4 regions of the Exiguobacterium sp. s16 genome follow, and region 2 is predicted to be linked to each of the others. Evidence: riboswitches for the same ligand, from Rfam matches in the RefSeq annotation. Region 2 holds a riboswitch; each other region holds the start of a gene.
What was found. Region 2 has a riboswitch for S-adenosylmethionine ahead of mtnK (S-methyl-5-thioribose kinase). Riboswitches for the same ligand answer to the same signal wherever they lie in the genome.
Positions count from the first base shown of each region.

Region 1 (4,211 bases), on a different contig from region 2:
GTGAACGATGGCATCGACTCTCTCAAGAAGAGGGGCAGCATGCTCTCGATGAGCGAGAAGCCCATCGAGATGAAGACACCGGCAAAGATGAACACGAGGAACACCTTGTCATTGTAGAACACGCGCAGGACATCCCGGTTCGACGGCGTGTCGACATCGGTCGTCTCTGGGAGCGACTCCCGGATGAAGCGACCGAGGACGAGTGCGTACAAGACGAAGACGAGAGCGGCCGAGTAGAAGATATACTGCCGGTCGATAAAGAGGACGGCACTCCCGAGGAGCGGGCCGAATGCAGCCCCGATATTGTGCCCCATCCGCAACAGCCCGAACGCCTCGTTCATCTGTTCGGGCTCGGTCACATCGGCTACCATCGCGCTTGCGGCCGGGTGGAACAATGAGTTCGTCAAACCGAGCATGGCGTTCAAGAGAAGGAGCGGCCAAAACGTTTCGGCGAAGGCGAAACCGACGAGGGCGAGGGCGTCGCCAAGAATGGCAGCCATCATGATTGGTTTGCGGCCATACAGGTCTGCGAGCCGTCCACCGACGACCGATCCGATGAGCGCCATGATCGGTCCGGTCGCCATGATGACCCCGACCTGGATATAACTGTCGAGCTTGTCGCTATAGTAGAGGACGAGGAACGGTGCGATCATGAACATCATGACACCGGTGATCGTCTCTCCGAGGAAGCGGATCCAAATGTTACGGTCGAGCTGTTTGAGTGATTGAATCATTAAGGTCACCTGCTTTAGTTGATAGAATAAGAAAAGGGACGCAGCATGCACAAAGGCATACGCGTCCCTACGATCTTAGGCATGCCTCGGAAGGCAGGCGACATCACGGATTCAAATCACGGAGAGGCGCCTGCCGGTCAATATGAACTTGGACGTGCGAGCGTTGAATGACTGACATCGGTACCTCTCCTTTCTGCATTGGACTGTCTTCTCTTCAAGATTATGATATTTCCGTGAAATGTGTCAACATAAATCGTCAATGTGTCATAATAATTCGTTCAAATTCTTTCGACTGAGCCGGTAGTCGATCAACCGAGAGAACACGACTTGAATCATCGCCGTGACCGGTACACTGATGAACATCCCGACGAGACCGAACAGGCTACCCCCGATGATGATCGAGGTGATGACCCAAAACGGGGTGATGCCGACGCTGTCGCCGAGAATCTTCGGGCCGAGCCAGAGTCCGTCGAATTGTTGCAACAAGAAGATGAACAAGAGGACGATGAGCGCCGTGAACGGGTCATAGAAGTAGGTGATGATGAACGCCGGAATCATCCCGAGCAGCGGACCGACGTACGGGATAAAATTCAAGACGCCGACGATGACGCCGAGTAGAAGCGCGTAAGGTGCCCCGATGATCAACAGACCGGCGACGGCCAACACCCCGATGATGAGGCAGTCGATCGACTTCCCGATGATATAGCGTTTGAAAATGTAATCCATCTCTTGAAAGATGTCGATCGTCGTCTTAGCCGACGCGACCGGGAACATCGCATACAACAGCCGCTTGAACATGCGGGCAAAAACCTCTTTGTCTTTTAACAGATAGATTGAGATGACGATCCCAATCAAGAAATTGATGAGCGTCATCGTGAAGCTCGACACGTAGCTGACCGACGACAAGACGGCGGTCTCGACCCAGCCCGAGTAACGTTCCTCGAAGCGGCTGAAATCGATGGCTTGGGCGATCGTCGCGTTGTACTCTTTCAAGTACGTGTTCAACTGGGCGAGGAACCCGTCAATCTGTCGGATGTAGAACGGAAGCTCTTCGATGAGTGAGGCCACACTCGAGTAGATGCGCGGGAACAATGTCACAGCGGAGATGACAAGAATCCCGATGAAGACGATATAAACGATCAGCAAACCTTGATAGCGTTTTAATTGAAACCGTTCTTCTATATAGGACAGGACGGTATTCAGGAGCAGCGCGATGGCAATTCCCATGATAATCGGCGTCAGCAACTGGAACGTGTAGTGCAACACACTAGAAATCGTGTCCGGTTCACTGATGACTTTCCATAGGACGAGCAGAATCAATCCGATCACGCTCAACTTCCAAATCAATTGACGATTTAATTCCAAAGGTCCATCCCCTCATCTTTTAAATTTTGTAGAATAGTGTTCACTTTGTACTATGACCTTTTTTTTATCGGGATTCAATAGGCCACACCCATTTTCGAAAAAGGATTGACAAGATTGGTAACGTTTGGTTAACTAAGTGACATATTACAAAATGACAAATCGCATATAAAAACACTTTCTATCAAGAGAAGCGGAGGGACTGGCCCGATGAAGCTTCAGCAACAGATTGTTCCAATACTGTGCTAATTCCAGCAAGGTGACCTTGAGAGATGGAAAGGTGGTTGTTTGAATACGTCCGTATCTCGACACCCCTTTCCGCGGAAAGGGGTGTTTTTTGCATAGGAGGACTATTCATGACAGACAGACGCTCACACTTACTTAAAACTTTACCACCCCAACATTTTGTCGGACTCGCCGATGAAGTCGCAGCACTTGAACAGGCCGGTCGCGATATCATCCGACTCGGTCAAGGGACGCCGGATTTGCCGACGCCCGCCCCAATCTGCGACGCACTTCAGACGGCGCTCCTTGATGCCTCGACCCACCAATACGGTCCGTTCCGCGGTCAGGCCCGTCTGAAACAAGCGGTGGCGACGTTTTACTTGAATGAGTACGGCGTCGAAGTCGATCCCGAGACGGAAGTCGCGATCCTCATCGGTTCCAAGTCCGGACTCATCACGTTGCCGCAATGTGTGCTCGAGCCAGGGGACGGGATCTTGCTGCCGAACCCGGGCTATCCCGACTACATCTCTGGGGCACGACTCGCCGGTGCCGTTGTCCGTGATCTCATCTTACGCGAGGAGCACGGTTTCCTCCCTGACTATGAGACGCTCGATACGGAAGGGGCGAAACTCATGTACTTGAACTATCCGAGCAATCCGACGGGGGCCGTCGCCACACCAGCCTTCTTTGATGACACCGTTCGGTTCGCCCAGGAGCGGGACTTGATGGTCGTCCATGACTTCGCGTATGGCAGCATCGGGTTTGATGGACACGTCCCGCCGAGCTTCCTGCAGGCGAAAGGGGCGAAAGAAGTCGGGATCGAGGTATATACGATGTCGAAGGCGTTCAACATGTCCGGTTGGCGCGTCGCCTTTGCCATCGGGAACGCGGACATCATCGAGGCGATCAATACGTATCAGGACCACGTCCACGTCAGCGTGTTCTCGGCCATCCAGGCGGCGGCTGTCGCCGCGCTCGAGGCCCCACGCTCCATCCGGGACGATTTGGCCCGACTCTATGAGGCACGGCGTGATCGCCTGATCGATGGGTTGAACCGGGCCGGTTGGGCCGTCGAGCCGCCGGAGGGTTCGTTCTTCGTCTGGGCGAAAGTGCCCGAGGGCGATGCCAAATCGTTCTCGCGTAAGTTATTGTACGAGGCAGGAGTCGCCGTCACACCGGGCTATTTCTTCGGTTCAGAAGGGAACGGATACGTCCGCTTCGGCCTCGTCTCGCCCGAGCCGAAAATCGATGAGGCCGTCGAACGAATCGAGCGGTTGTTTGCCGCCTATGAGGAGGTGCGGGCATGATTCGTCAGGCCGTCCTTGAATATGACCACGCCGATGACGCGCTCGACCGTCTTGATGACTTAGTCGACGGCCGACGTGCCCACGTCCTGCGCGGTCAGAACGGGTACGAAGTCGTGCGGGCCGTCCATCCATCCATCACGGACTATCCGGCCACGACGTTCCGTGGGGAGTGTACGGACAAGGAAGTCGAACGGCTGATTTTTGAAGACGTCGATGTCCTCATCGCCATCGGGGGCGGGAAGCTCGTCGACACGGCCAAACTCGTCGCCTATCAACAGAACGTGCCGCTCATCATCGTCCCGACACTCGCCTCGAACTGTGCGGCGTTCACGCCTCTCAGCGTCGTCTATCGGGAGGACGGGAGCTACGACCGCTACGACATGTTCCGCGTCGTCATCGAACGGGTCATCGTTGACTCGCGGGTCATCTCGCGCTCTCCATATGAATATTTCCGAGCCGGTGTCATCGACACGGTCGCGAAGTTTTACGAGGCCCGTTACTTGAGCGGTGACAGCTCGGTCGACGCAGGCGTCAACACCGGGCTCGTCTTGGCCCAGCAGTGCGGGCGTCTCGTCGAACTTGA
Region 1 covers NZ_JACSLM010000002.1:565,098-569,308, forward strand. The annotation lists gene KNP86_RS06410 (MDR family MFS transporter) at 1-734, opposite strand, end outside; gene KNP86_RS06415 (AI-2E family transporter) at 999-2,099, opposite strand; SAM riboswitch class I at 2,275-2,375, shown strand; gene KNP86_RS06420 (aminotransferase class I/II-fold pyridoxal phosphate-dependent enzyme) at 2,453-3,628, shown strand; gene KNP86_RS06425 (iron-containing alcohol dehydrogenase) at 3,625-4,211, shown strand, end outside.
Region 1: another riboswitch for S-adenosylmethionine. It lies ahead of KNP86_RS06420 (aminotransferase class I/II-fold pyridoxal phosphate-dependent enzyme); the one in region 2 lies ahead of mtnK (S-methyl-5-thioribose kinase).

Region 2 (4,211 bases):
GGACCGCGTCTTTCAACTCGACCCAAGCCGGCGGGGCGAACGCCTTCATCAACGCGATGATATTGTCTTCCGCCGTAATCGTCCCGTCAAAGTCGCAGAGGATATGGGCCGTCATCGTGACGCCCACGCCTTCAACGCGGTATCGAGCTCGTCCGTCTGCCCTTCGGTTTGACCGAGTACGTGAGCGATGGCTTGTCGGAACGCACGAGCCCCGGCGGCTGCACCGTCCGGATGACCGTGAATGCCACCGCCGGCGTTGATGACGACATCCGTCCCGAAGTCCCGAATGATATCGGCGACGAGTCCCGGATGAATCCCCGCGGACGGGACCGGCAAAATCGGCTTCGACCAATGTGGTTCGGCACTCTGGTCACGAATCACGAACGCCTCGTCGCGCGGTGTCGCAAGTGAGCCGTACGGTGACGGGAAGAGCGTCAAATCGCCCCCGGCGAGGCGAGGGAGTTTACCGAGCAAAAGCGAATGACTGATTGATCCGGTCAAGGCGCCGGCAAAGGCCGGATGTGCCAAGATCGGGACGTGGATATCCGGATCGTTCGCGAGTTCGCGCAGTGCGTCGAGACCGTACGTATAGACGTTGAACAGGAGCGCCGTCGCACCGGCCTCGATGAGACGGAGCGCCTGGTCACGCAGACCGAACACGGGGCCGCTCAGCGTGATGGCGTACAGGACGCGTTTCCCGGTCGCCTCGAAGTGGGCTTGAATGACGTCCGCTCCGATCCGGGCCCGTTCAAGCGACGGGGTGAGCGGGTTGTCGTATAAAATCTCGTCGTCTTTGACGATATCGATGCCACCGGCGAACTGATCGCGGAGTTGCTGCTCGAGAAACGCGAGGTCACGGCCGATGACGCCTTTGAAGATGCTCATGACGAGCGGGCGATCCTGAACGCCGAGCAACTCACGAATCCCGTCGACACCGAACTTGGCGCCTTTGAAATCAGAGGCGAGCGTCTCCGGCAACGTCAAATCGATTAATCGGACCGAATCATCGAGGGACAGTTTCCCGAACGTCGTCGTCAAGATGGATGAAAAGTCAGGGCTGACATTATGTAACGGATAGCGGATCGTGAAGCGGCTCGTCGTGTCCGTATGTGTGGTTGATACGACCTCACCTCGGAACGCCTGTAACTGCTCTTGCTCTAAGTGAGGCAAGTCCGTCCATGTGCCGACGGTCAGCTCGAGGGCGATCTTGTTGGCGACGGTCGCGACCGCGTCCGTCCGTTTGATTTCATATGTGGCAGTGATACTCATATGGTTCCTCCTTCCAGGCAAACAAAAATGACCCCATGCCGAGGCAAGAGGTCATCATAAAAAAAATGAACTCTTATCTCTCAGCTTACGCTGCAAGAATTAGCACCGTGCCATCTCTGGTCGGTTGCTGCGACATCATCGGGCTTGTCCCTCCGTCTGCTCTTGATAAGAATGTGATTTGAAGTTGTGAAATTTAATTGAATTTTTGCACAGAATCGTCACATCGTCAATTCCTTTTTTTCCAAAAAAAATATTTTGGAAAGTTGTTTCCATATATGCACAAAAAAAGACGAAGTTGCATCGGGAAATTGCCGTTGACAATCGTGACGTCGAGTCCGTAATATTCAGCACATAAGTTCACCGAATCGAATAAACCACTCTTATCGCGAGTTGGCAGAGGGAATTGGCCCGATGACGCCGCAGCAACCGACCACTAGGCACGGTGCTACATCCACCAGACGAATGTCTGACAGATGAGAGGAACAACCAGTTTGGCTGTGCCTCTTTCTCGCGGAGAAAGGGGCTTTTTTTATGGGCAACGTACAGGAAGGGGAAAACATTATGTCATATCAACCATTTACAGAACAGACCGTCGTCGAGCATGTGAAAACGTTGGGGTTAATCGAAGACGGAGGCATCACGCATTGCGAGGAGATCGGGGACGGCAATTTGAACCTCGTTTTCCGCATCCGACAAGGCGAAACGAGTCTCATCGTCAAACAAGCGCTCCCATATGCGAAAGTCGTCGGCGAAAGTTGGCCGCTCACACTTGAACGGGCGTGGATCGAGCAGTTGGCGTTGCGCGAATTCGCCAACGTCGTCCCTCGTTTCGTGCCAGTCGTGCTTGGCAGTGACCGCCCGCTCGCCTACACGATTTTAGAGGACCTGTCAGATTTTGAGATCGTTCGGACTGGCTATTTGGAAGGGAAAACGTATCCTGAACTTGCCCGCCATGTCGGTGAATTTTTAGGCGAGACGCTGTTCGCGACGTCGGATTACGCGGCCGGGCCGATCGCGAAGAAGCGGATTGAACGTGACTATTACAACCCGGAACTGTGTGACATCACCGAGAAACTCATCTTTACCGACCCGTTCAAAGACGCGGAGTCGAACAACATCGAGACGGCGCTGCGAGAAGATGTCGAACGCCTTTGGCAAGACCAAGCGCTCAAAGTCGAGGTGACGAAACTGAAAGTCGGCTTTGTCACGAAACATGAGGCACTCCTGCACGGAGACCTACATACGGGCAGCATCTTCGCGACTCAACAAGAGACGAAAATCATCGATCCAGAGTTCGCGTTTTACGGACCGTTCGGCTTCGACCTCGGCCAAATCATCGCCCATTTGACGCTGTCGACGTTCCATGACCCGCTCAAACGCTTCGAGCGTTTCACGGACGTCTTGACGGTGTGGGAGACGTTCGAGAAGACGTTTCGGGCCAATTTTGAACGCGCCGTCGAGCCGTTCAACACGATTGGTTTCGTCGACGAGTTGTTGCGGACGATTTTCAGCGACACGATCGGCTACGCCGGTTGCGAACTCATTCGCCGTGCCGTCGGACTGGCCGGTGTCGCCGATCTCGAGACGTTGCCGGAAGCGACGCGGCTCGAACGAAAACGTGACGCGCTCGCCCTCGGGACGGCGCTCATTAAAGAACGCCACAGCGTCGAATCGATTGACGACTTGGTGACACTCCTGTCGGGGGTGCGCGTATGACGGTTCAAAACATCCGTTTCCATTCACAGACAGACGAACTCATCGTATTGGATCAGACGTTGTTGCCGCATGAAGAGCGGTACGTGACGATTGAGACGCTCGAACAGGCCGAACATGCCATCGAGACGCTCCAAGTCCGCGGCGCCCCGGCCATCGCATACTTCGGGGCGTTCGTCCTCGCCAAAGAGGCGGGCCGGTTAGTCGACGATCCGGACTTTACGCGTCGGCTCGACCTCGTCGGACGCCGCTTGATCGCGACCCGGCCGACAGCGGTCAATCTGCAAAACGTGATCGAATCGCTCCTTGATTTAAATGTCGGGGACGACTTCGAGGCGATTGCCGAGGAAATCAAACGCCGCGCCATCGCTTTGTACGACCGGGACGTCGATACGTACCGGGCCATCGGCGAGCATGCACTGACGGTGTTGCCGGCCGGGGGGAACGTGTTGACGACCTGCAACGCCGGTGCCATCGCGACATCGCGTTACGGGACGGCGCTCGCCCCGTTTTACGTCGGAAAAGAACGCGGTGTATCCTTCAACGTCTTCGCCTGTGAGACGCGGCCGCTCCTGCAAGGGGCACGCCTCACCGTCTGGGAGCTCGACCGGGCCGATATCGACGTGACGCTCATCACCGACAATATGGCGGCTTGGACGATTCAGTCGAAACGAGTCGATGCCATCATCGTCGGAGCCGACCGCATCACACGGACGGGGCACGTCGCCAATAAAATCGGGACGTTGCAGCTCGCCGTCCTCGCCAAGCATTACGGCATTCCGTTCTACGTCGCTGCGCCGCATTCGACGTTCGATTTGACGGCGGATGACACGATTGAAATCGAGGAGCGGAACCCGTCAGAAGTCACACATATCGGTGGTCAACCGACGGCGCCCGTCGGCATCACCGTCTTCAATCCGGCGTTCGACGTCACGACGCCCGATCTCATCACCGGACTCATCACCGAGGCGGGTGTGTTCGAACCGACAGAGGCCGCCATCACACATCATGTAGGGGGAACGATTCATGTCTAAAAAACTCTTGATTTTGTTATTCACATTCGTCTTGGCGCTCGTCGGTTGCACGAACGAGCAAGCGGCCCCATCGAAGCCGGCCGAGAAGACGGCAGAGACGAAACCCGTCTCGGTCTCGAACGGGACGTTGCCAAAAGATATCGATGTCGCCCTCATCATGCAGATGTCGATCGGGACGTTCTCGTCGCAGTATAT
Region 2 covers NZ_JACSLM010000003.1:152,890-157,100, forward strand. The annotation lists gene KNP86_RS07755 (2-hydroxy-3-keto-5-methylthiopentenyl-1-phosphate phosphatase) at 1-115, opposite strand, end outside; gene KNP86_RS07760 (2,3-diketo-5-methylthiopentyl-1-phosphate enolase) at 112-1,269, opposite strand; SAM riboswitch class I at 1,340-1,441, opposite strand; SAM riboswitch class I at 1,647-1,749, shown strand; gene mtnK (S-methyl-5-thioribose kinase) at 1,831-2,985, shown strand; gene mtnA (S-methyl-5-thioribose-1-phosphate isomerase) at 2,982-4,016, shown strand; gene KNP86_RS07775 (sugar ABC transporter substrate-binding protein) at 4,009-4,211, shown strand, end outside.

Region 3 (4,211 bases), on a different contig from region 2:
GCATGAACGGGACGTTCAAATATTCCGCCATCGTGTTCAGCTTGTGATTCGGCAGACCTGGATACAGTTTTCTCGACAACTTGACGGTACAGCCGTACTCGATCGTCGGAAACGTATATAAATCGTATTTGGCGATCGCTTTCTTGAACGCGCCCATATCGAACGATGCGTTGTGTGCCATGACGAGGTCGACATCCCGCAGCGTCGGATAGAGCTGTTCGAGCACCTCGGGTAACGCTGGGGCGTCCCAGACATCGCTCGGCCGGATGCCATGGACCCGGATATTGCCGGCATCGAAGTCTTCCTCCGGATTGACGAGCAGTTGGTTCGTTTCGATGATTTCACCGTCGACAAGCAGGCTCCAGCCGACAGAGCAGATGCTGCGACTATCGCGGTTCGCCGTCTCGACGTCGATGGCAAGAATTGAATGTGGCATAATTAATCCCTTTCTCGTAAAAACAAGTATAAAAAAAGTCTAACATATCGTTAGACTAAAAAGCGATTATGCGGCCACGAGGTTGCGGCATGCTTCGGCACAGCGGAGACATGCTTCGGCACAGCGTTGGCAATGGTCGTGCAAGTGGCGGCCACATTCGACGGCGCACGTGTCACACACCTGGGCGCAGAGTGCACCAATCGGTTTGGTGAAAGCCGAATCGGTCTCGAGCGCGTTCAAGGCGAGTGCACACACTTCCGAACATTCTTTCGTCAGCCGGATACACTCGGCGACCATCAACAAATCTTCTTCTTGTAAGCATTTTGAGAAACAATGATTGCTTGCCCGCATACAGTCGATGACGGCTAAAATGGTCTCTTCGACAGAGGCTCGGTCCATGATAAGTCCCCCTTTAGAATAATGATGTCTTACAATCATTACCCGCTAGCGGATGAGTTAAACCGAGCGGCGACGCAAAAAAAGTCACCCCTCAAATGAGTGGTGACTTCAATAATGGAGCATAGCGGGCTCGAACCGCTGACCTCCACGCTGCCAGCGTGGCGCTCTCCCAGCTGAGCTAATGCCCCGTTCGAAAATTATTATATCATCCTAGTAAAACATTTGGCAATGGCTATTTTTAATTTTTTTGAACAAAGTTTAATCAGCACTGAACGTGGGAAAATCACAAATGATGTTATATTACGAAAGCAGGTGTCATGTATGGAAATGATTTTACTCGCACTCTTACCTGCCTTGATGTGGGGGAGCATCCCGCTCATCGTCTCAAAGGTCGGCGGGAAGCCGATTCAACAGTTGATCGGGACGACAATCGGGGCGATGGTGATGGCGGTCATTATCGCACTCGTGTTCAATCCCGGGTTCACGACGCTCGCAATCGTGACCGGATTCATCTCCGGCGCGTTTTGGGCACTCGGACAATATTTACAGTTCCAATCGTTTCAAATTTTAAGTGTCTCGAAGGCGATGCCGATCAGCACCGGCATGCAGCTTCTCGGTACATCGTTGTTCGGTGTCATCGTCCTCGGAGACTGGAAAACGACGACCGAACTATGGCTCGGATTTTCGGCGCTCGTTCTCATCGTGATTGGGGCTGCGTTGACGTCGTATCAGCAGAACAAAGACGGCGACAGCAGCGGCGCCTTGAAGAAAGGCTTGCTCGTTCTGCTCGTGTCGAGTATCGGTTACGTGACGTACGCCGTCCTGACGAACTATTTCGAGGTCGACGGGATCACGGCGATCTTGCCACAGTCGGTCGGGATGTTCGTCGCGGCGCTGTTGTTCAGCCTGCGTGAGAAAGATGTGAAGAAGTTCGATCCGAAGACGTTCAAAAACATCTTGGCCGGGATCGCCTGGGGGATCGGGAACTTCGGGCTGTTCGTGTCGAGCGGTGAAGTCGGAATCGCGACGTCATTCGCCTTGTCGCAATTGAACGTCGTCGTGGCGACGCTCGGCGGGATCTATCTATTAAAAGAAGAGAAGACGACGAAAGAACGTGTCTTCGTCTTTATGGGTATCGGCCTCATCGTCGTGGCCGGATTCATGCTCGGAATCGCCAAAAGCTAAAAGACGGGTCAGACGACCCGTCTTTCGCTTACCAGGCTTGTTCGATGAATGCGTCACGCCCAGATTTTTTCCGGTCCTCTTTATAGTGGGCCGGATTTTTTTTATGGAAGTCTTGATGGTACTCCTCGGCCGGATAGAACGTGTCGGCCGGTAAAATCTTCGTGACGATCGGCTGTTGGAAACGTCCACTCGCCGCGAGCGCGTCGCGACTCTGCTCTGCTTTCACACGTTGTTCTTCCGTATGATGGAAGATGGCCGGCGCATATTGACTGCCTCGGTCTTGGAATTGACCGCCGTCATCGGTCGGATCGGTCTGAATCCAATACAGTTCGAGCAGTCGCTCATAAGCGAACAGCGTCGGGTCGAACGTGATCTCGACGACCTCATAGTGTCCTGTCGTCCCTGTCTTCACTTGTTCATACGTCGGATCGTCGACGTGACCTCCCGTATAACCTGATACGATCGACTCGATGCCGGGCTGTTCCTCGAACGGTGTCACCATGCACCAAAAGCAGCCGCCTGCGAATGTTGCTTTTTCCATTAATAAGTCCCCCTCATGTTCATTCCCAAAAAAAGCGCCCATGTCATCGACATGAGCGCTCTGTCATATCGGCCAAGGCAATCGCCTTGCTGGTAGTAGCACCTTGCCGTAGCAGGTTGCTGTGAAGTCATAGAGCCAGGTCTCTCGTTCACTCAAGATATCGATATGTAGTTGGTGACAGCATCATACCATCAGATTTGAAGCGGCGTCAACGGTTTGGCTTGCGCCGTAGTTGGAGCAAGGTGGCACCGAGGATCAGGATGCCGAGCACGATGGAGAGCGGTAGCGTATACGGGGCGTCCCCGGCATATAACTGTAAGAAGAACAAGGCAAAGACGGACAATAAGACGAGTACGTACGAACGGTTCATAGTAACCTCCCTTTTCTTTCAGTGTACCAAGTTACACATTCGTTGGCGAACGAAAACAGGAAATCAAATGTCGATAGCGAATACCATCGAGTGACCAAAGGAGGAATCAATATGACTGACACATTTGATTTTATGGAACTCGATATCGAAACCGCCCATCGCGGATATAAAGAAGGAACGTTCACGGCGCGTGACGTGACGGCCTATTATTTGACCCGGATCGCCCAGTTCAACGACAAACTGAAGGCGGTCATCCAGGTGAACCCGGACGCCTTGTTCGAGGCCGAGTCGGCTGACCGGGCATTTCGTCGCGGGCTACGCTTGCCGCTACTCGGCATTCCTGTCTTGATCAAAGACAATGTCGAGACAGCCGGACTCATGAAGACGACGGCCGGGGCCGTCGCACTCGCGCATCACTTCGCAGGCCGGGACGCCAATCTCGTCCAAAACCTGCGAGCGAGCGGGGCCATCATCCTCGGGAAAGCGAACTTGTCCGAATGGGCCAACTTTTTGACCGAGGGCATGCCGAACGGCTGGAGCGGCGTCGGTGGGCAGACGCTCAATCCATATGGGGATAAGCTCGATGTCGGAGGTTCGAGCTCAGGTTCGGCCTCTGCGGTCGCAGCGAACCTGACACTGCTCGCTGTCGGTAGCGAGACGAGCGGCTCGATCATCCATCCGAGCGTGCACAACGGCATCGTCGGCATCAAACCGACCGTCGGCCTCATCAGTCGGAGTGGCATCATCCCGATCTCGCGGTCGCAAGACACGGCGGGACCGATGGCACGAACGCTCGAAGACGCGGTAAGGGCACTTGAGGCGATGGTAGGGGAAGACCCGGCGGACCCGGCGACACTCAACCTCCCGGCCGGTCCGCCGTATCGGACGTGCCTCGACGAGCGCCAAGCGGTCGGGATGCGTGTCGGGATCGTCAAAGCTGATTTATCAGCAGAAGAACAAGCATTATACGGTGAGGCGACCGAGCTGTTGAAACAGAGCGGCATCGACCTTGTCGAAGTCGAACTGCCCGCCCATGATACGCTCGACCAAGGCGATATTTTGTACCACGAGTTCAAACTCGGGATCGAGGCGTACCTGGCCACGACGACGCTCCCATACGAGACGTTGTCGGATTTGATGGACTGGAACAACAGACATCCTGAGACGATCCCGCACGGACAAAAGACGTTCGAGAAAGCGGAAAGATTGTCGGGACGTCTCATCGAGGCGGCCTATTTGACGCGCCGGCTCGATGACGTGCGTGACGCCAAGACGGACGG
Region 3 covers NZ_JACSLM010000002.1:519,158-523,368, forward strand. The annotation lists gene KNP86_RS06150 (3'-5' exonuclease) at 1-436, opposite strand, end outside; gene KNP86_RS06155 (four-helix bundle copper-binding protein) at 503-835, opposite strand; tRNA gene KNP86_RS06160 (tRNA-Ala) at 951-1,023, opposite strand; gene KNP86_RS06165 (GRP family sugar transporter) at 1,157-2,020, shown strand; gene msrA (peptide-methionine (S)-S-oxide reductase MsrA) at 2,049-2,561, opposite strand; SAM riboswitch class I at 2,625-2,725, opposite strand; gene KNP86_RS06175 (hypothetical protein) at 2,770-2,931, opposite strand; gene KNP86_RS06180 (amidase family protein) at 3,043-4,211, shown strand, end outside.
Region 3: another riboswitch for S-adenosylmethionine. It lies ahead of msrA (peptide-methionine (S)-S-oxide reductase MsrA); the one in region 2 lies ahead of mtnK (S-methyl-5-thioribose kinase).

Region 4 (4,211 bases), on a different contig from region 2:
CGTGAGTAAGCCTTCTGATTGGAGCATCGTGAGGATTCGTCCGTGGTCAGCGACTGACGAACTCATGATGATTTCAGCGCCTTCTGGCAGCTCATCGAGTGATTTGTAGTCTTGTGAGTAGACACCAATCGGCTCGATGTGGACGCCGCCGGCTGATGCGAATTTGTAGTCTTTGTTCTCAGCCATTTGCGACTCGAGGTACGGCTCGTGTTGGAAGTAGTTCGCGTCGAGTTCGCCGTCCGCGAGCGTTTTGTTCGGGAGGACGTAGTCTTGGAACTTCTTGATTTCGAGCGTATAGCCCTTCTCTTCGTAGTCGTCTTGAATGTGCTCTAAAATCTCAGCGTGCGGGACGTTTGACGCACCGACGACGAGCGTCTTGTCATCGCCCGAACCTGATTCTGAATCTCCGCCGCAAGCCGCGAGAATCGTGAGTGCTGAAGCTGCTGTCAATCCGAGTACTGTTTTCCATGATTTCATTATAAAACCCCTCCAAATTTTCTATTTAGATCAAGCGGAACGCTTGTCAATTACTGATACGAGTCGATCGCCGATGAACTGGATGACGAAGACGATAACCAAGATTAAGACGGTCGCGACGAACGTGACGTCACTCTGTGAGCGCTGGAACCCTTCGAGGAACGCCAAGTTCCCGAGTCCCCCGCCCCCAACGACCCCTGCCATCGCCGTATAACCGACGATCGCGACGATCGTGACCGTGATGCCTGACACGATGGCCGGCAATGCTTCTGGGAACAACACTTTATAGACGATTTGCCATTTTGTCGCACCCATCGATTCAGCCGCCTCGATGACGCCGCGGTCGACTTCACGAAGGGCGAGCTCGACCATCCGCGCATAGAACGGAGCCGCACCGATGATGAGCGCCGGCAACGCTGCCGTCGATCCGAGCATCGTCCCGACGACGAGTAACGTGAACGGGATGAGCAAGATGATCAAAATGATGAACGGGATCGACCGGAACACGTTGACGATTGCGCTGATGACCGTGTAAATCGGACGGTTTTTCATCATGAGCGGTTCGTTCGTGACGTATAAGAGCATCCCGAGGGCGAGACCGATGACGAACGTCGCGGCTCCGGCGACGAGCGTCATATAGAGCGTCTCCCACGTTTGCTCGAGCATGACTTGCCAATCTACATTAGGAAACATCGCTTTCTACCTCCACTTCCACTGCCTGCGACCGGATTGAGGCGATGGCCCGCTCGACTTCAGCCGGCTCTCCGATCAATTGGATGAATAATGTCCCGAGGGCACCGACTTGTGACTGCGTCACGTTCCCGCCGATGATGTTGAAGCCGATGTCATGTTGCTTCAACACTTCTGACAGAATCGGTTGCTCGGCCGTCTCGTTCAAGAATTTGAGCTTGACGATTTGACCGCTCGGATAACGCGCTTTCAAGTGCTCGAACGTGAGCGACATGTCTTCGACCGCGCCGATCTGTTTGACGAACTCTTTCGTGATCGGCTGTTCCGGATGTTGGAACACCTCGGCGACTTGTCCGGTCTCGACGACCTTCCCGGCCTCCATGACGGCGACGCGGTGGCAAATCTTTTGGATGACGTGCATCTCATGGGTGATGAGGACGATCGTCAATCCGAGCTTTTTATTGATGCTGACGAGCAGTTCGAGAATCGAATCGGTCGTCTTCGGGTCGAGTGCGCTCGTCGCTTCATCGCAGAGGAGCACTTCTGGATTCGTAGCGAGCGCACGGGCTATCCCGACTCGCTGCTTTTGACCGCCCGATAGTTGCGACGGATAGCTGTCTTCCCGTCCGCCTAAGCCGACGAGTTCGACAAGTTCTTGGACGCGGCGTTTGCGTTCGCTGGCCGGTACCCCGATGAGCTCGAGCGGGAAGCTGATGTTCTCAGCGACCGTGCGCGACCATAATAGGTTGAAGTGTTGGAACACCATCGAGACGTTTTTACGTACCCCGCGTAGTTCCTTAGGCGTGAGCTTCGTCAGCTCGCTGCCGGCGACCACGATTTCACCGCTAGACGGTGCCTCGAGTCGGTTGAGCAAGCGGATGAGCGTCGACTTCCCCGCCCCTGAATATCCGATTATTCCAAAAATTTCGCCGCTTTCGATGGTAAGCGACACATCATCGACCGCCTGGACCCGACCGTTTTTCGTATCGAACCATTTGGCCACATTGCGTAGTTGAATCAATCCATTTCCCTCCTGACAACAAAAAAAGTACGCACGTTTGAGCAAACGTGCGTACTTTATCGGTACGGACAACGATTGCTCTCATCTTCCAAGGTTTACACCTTGCTGGAATTAGCACCATTTCGGATTGCTCCGCGGTTGCTGGGCGTCATAGGGCCAGTCCCTCAGCCTCTCTTGATAAGAGTGGTTGCGTATTTGATTAGCTTTATCATAGCGACACATTATTTTCATGTCAAACTATTTTTTTCAGACAAATTAAAAAAGGTGCCATCCGAGGATGACACAGAACGTAGCACCTTGAGTCACTGAAGGACAACCCATAGATGAACCTCTTTTGCCCGATCAGAGCATTCATCCTTATATGGGGGATTTTTACCCGATCATCACTCGGTCTTCGAACGGACCATGCAATTACGCGACCGGTGCCCCGACGCTTGATTTTTTTGGGGGACAATCGAAGGGAAGGTCCACCTGAAATCGCGTAAGCTCATGCAACGGTTGTTCGAAAACGTCTTGCTGACGGGAAAATCTCGACCTATGTTGTGTTCAAGTAAGATGTTGTAATGAATATATCATTCGTGAACTTTCTGTGTCAACTGATTATTTAAAATTTTCAGATTATTCTAATCATCCTATCTCATTTGACGAAAGATAGGACGTGCTGGACGTTTTGAAACGCATACAAACGATCGCGAACTTGGCCATTTTCCAGCTTCAATAGCGCCGGGACGCTCATGACTTGATACACCTCGAGCTCGTTCGGGATAAAGTTGGCATCGCGCTTTTCAATCTGGAGTTCGGGGTCGACGGCCTCGACGACCGAGAGCATCCGCTCGGCCACGGCGCATGTACCGCACATCGGGGCGTATATATATAAGAATCCGTCAGTAATCATTGTTCTCACCTCTCCTCTAAGTATATGAATCCGGACCGGTCGGTTCAAAAGTTGTGCTCAAATGGAAAATTCTGAACATTTCAACATTTTATATTGACGCTTGCTAGAAAGAGGCATAGTATGGTCATTAACTTTATTGCTTTTGTACATAACAGCATACCAGTAGAAAAGGACAGGTGAATCCCCAATGACGGAAGAGAAGCTTACCAGAAAACAGTTTTTGATGAACGTCTTGAACGGCCTCAGTCTTGCCATCCTCATCGCCCTCATCCCGAGCGCCTTGCTCGGTGAATTAACGAAAGCCATCTTACCTTATGTTCCGTCACTGCAGTTCATCTTAGATGCGACGACAATCGCGATGCGTCTCTTACCGGTCATCATCGGTGTCGCCGTCGCCATGCAGTTCGGACGCTCGGCACTCGAGGCCGGCACGATCGGCATCGCGACCCAAGTCGGGAGCGGCGCCATCCGCATCGAAGAAGGGGCGTTCCTCATGGCTGGAATCGGTGACGTCATCACGGCCGGTGTGACGGCCGCTCTCGCGACGTTCCTCGTCATGCAGTTGTCGCCACGCTTGAAGACATACACGGTACTCGTCTTACCGATGACGGTCATCGTCGTCGCCGGAGGAATCGGGGCGTTCCTGCTCACTTACATCTCACAAATCACCACATACGTCGGGACGATCATTATGACGATGACGGAACTGCAGCCGATTGTGATGGGTATGTTGATCGCGATGGCGTTCTCGCTCATCATCGTCTCGCCAATCTCGACGGTCGGCATCGCCACAGCGATCAGTCTGTCTGGTGTCGCGGCCGGGGCCGCCAACTTAGGGGTCGTCGCCGCCGGCTTCGGTCTCGCCATCGCCGGCTGGCAGATGAACGCGACGGGAACGTCGATCGCCCACTTCCTCGGGTCACCGAAGATTCAAATGGCGAACTTCGTCCGTCGTCCGATCATGATGTTGCCCGTACTCGCCAATGCGGCCATCCTCGGAGCGCTCGCAGGCATCCTTCGGATCGAAGGCACGCCGATCAGTGCCGGTTTCGGCGTCTCCGGCCTCATCGGGCCAATCAACGCCTTGCATTTGATGCCGGGAGGGTTCGCGCTCTGGAACGTCATGCT
Region 4 covers NZ_JACSLM010000002.1:79,324-83,534, reverse strand. The annotation lists gene KNP86_RS03955 (MetQ/NlpA family ABC transporter substrate-binding protein) at 1-477, opposite strand, end outside; gene KNP86_RS03950 (methionine ABC transporter permease) at 508-1,170, opposite strand; gene KNP86_RS03945 (methionine ABC transporter ATP-binding protein) at 1,160-2,188, opposite strand; SAM riboswitch class I at 2,267-2,372, opposite strand; gene KNP86_RS03940 (thioredoxin family protein) at 2,826-3,083, opposite strand; gene KNP86_RS03935 (PTS sugar transporter subunit IIC) at 3,271-4,211, shown strand, end outside.
Region 4: another riboswitch for S-adenosylmethionine. It lies ahead of KNP86_RS03945 (methionine ABC transporter ATP-binding protein); the one in region 2 lies ahead of mtnK (S-methyl-5-thioribose kinase).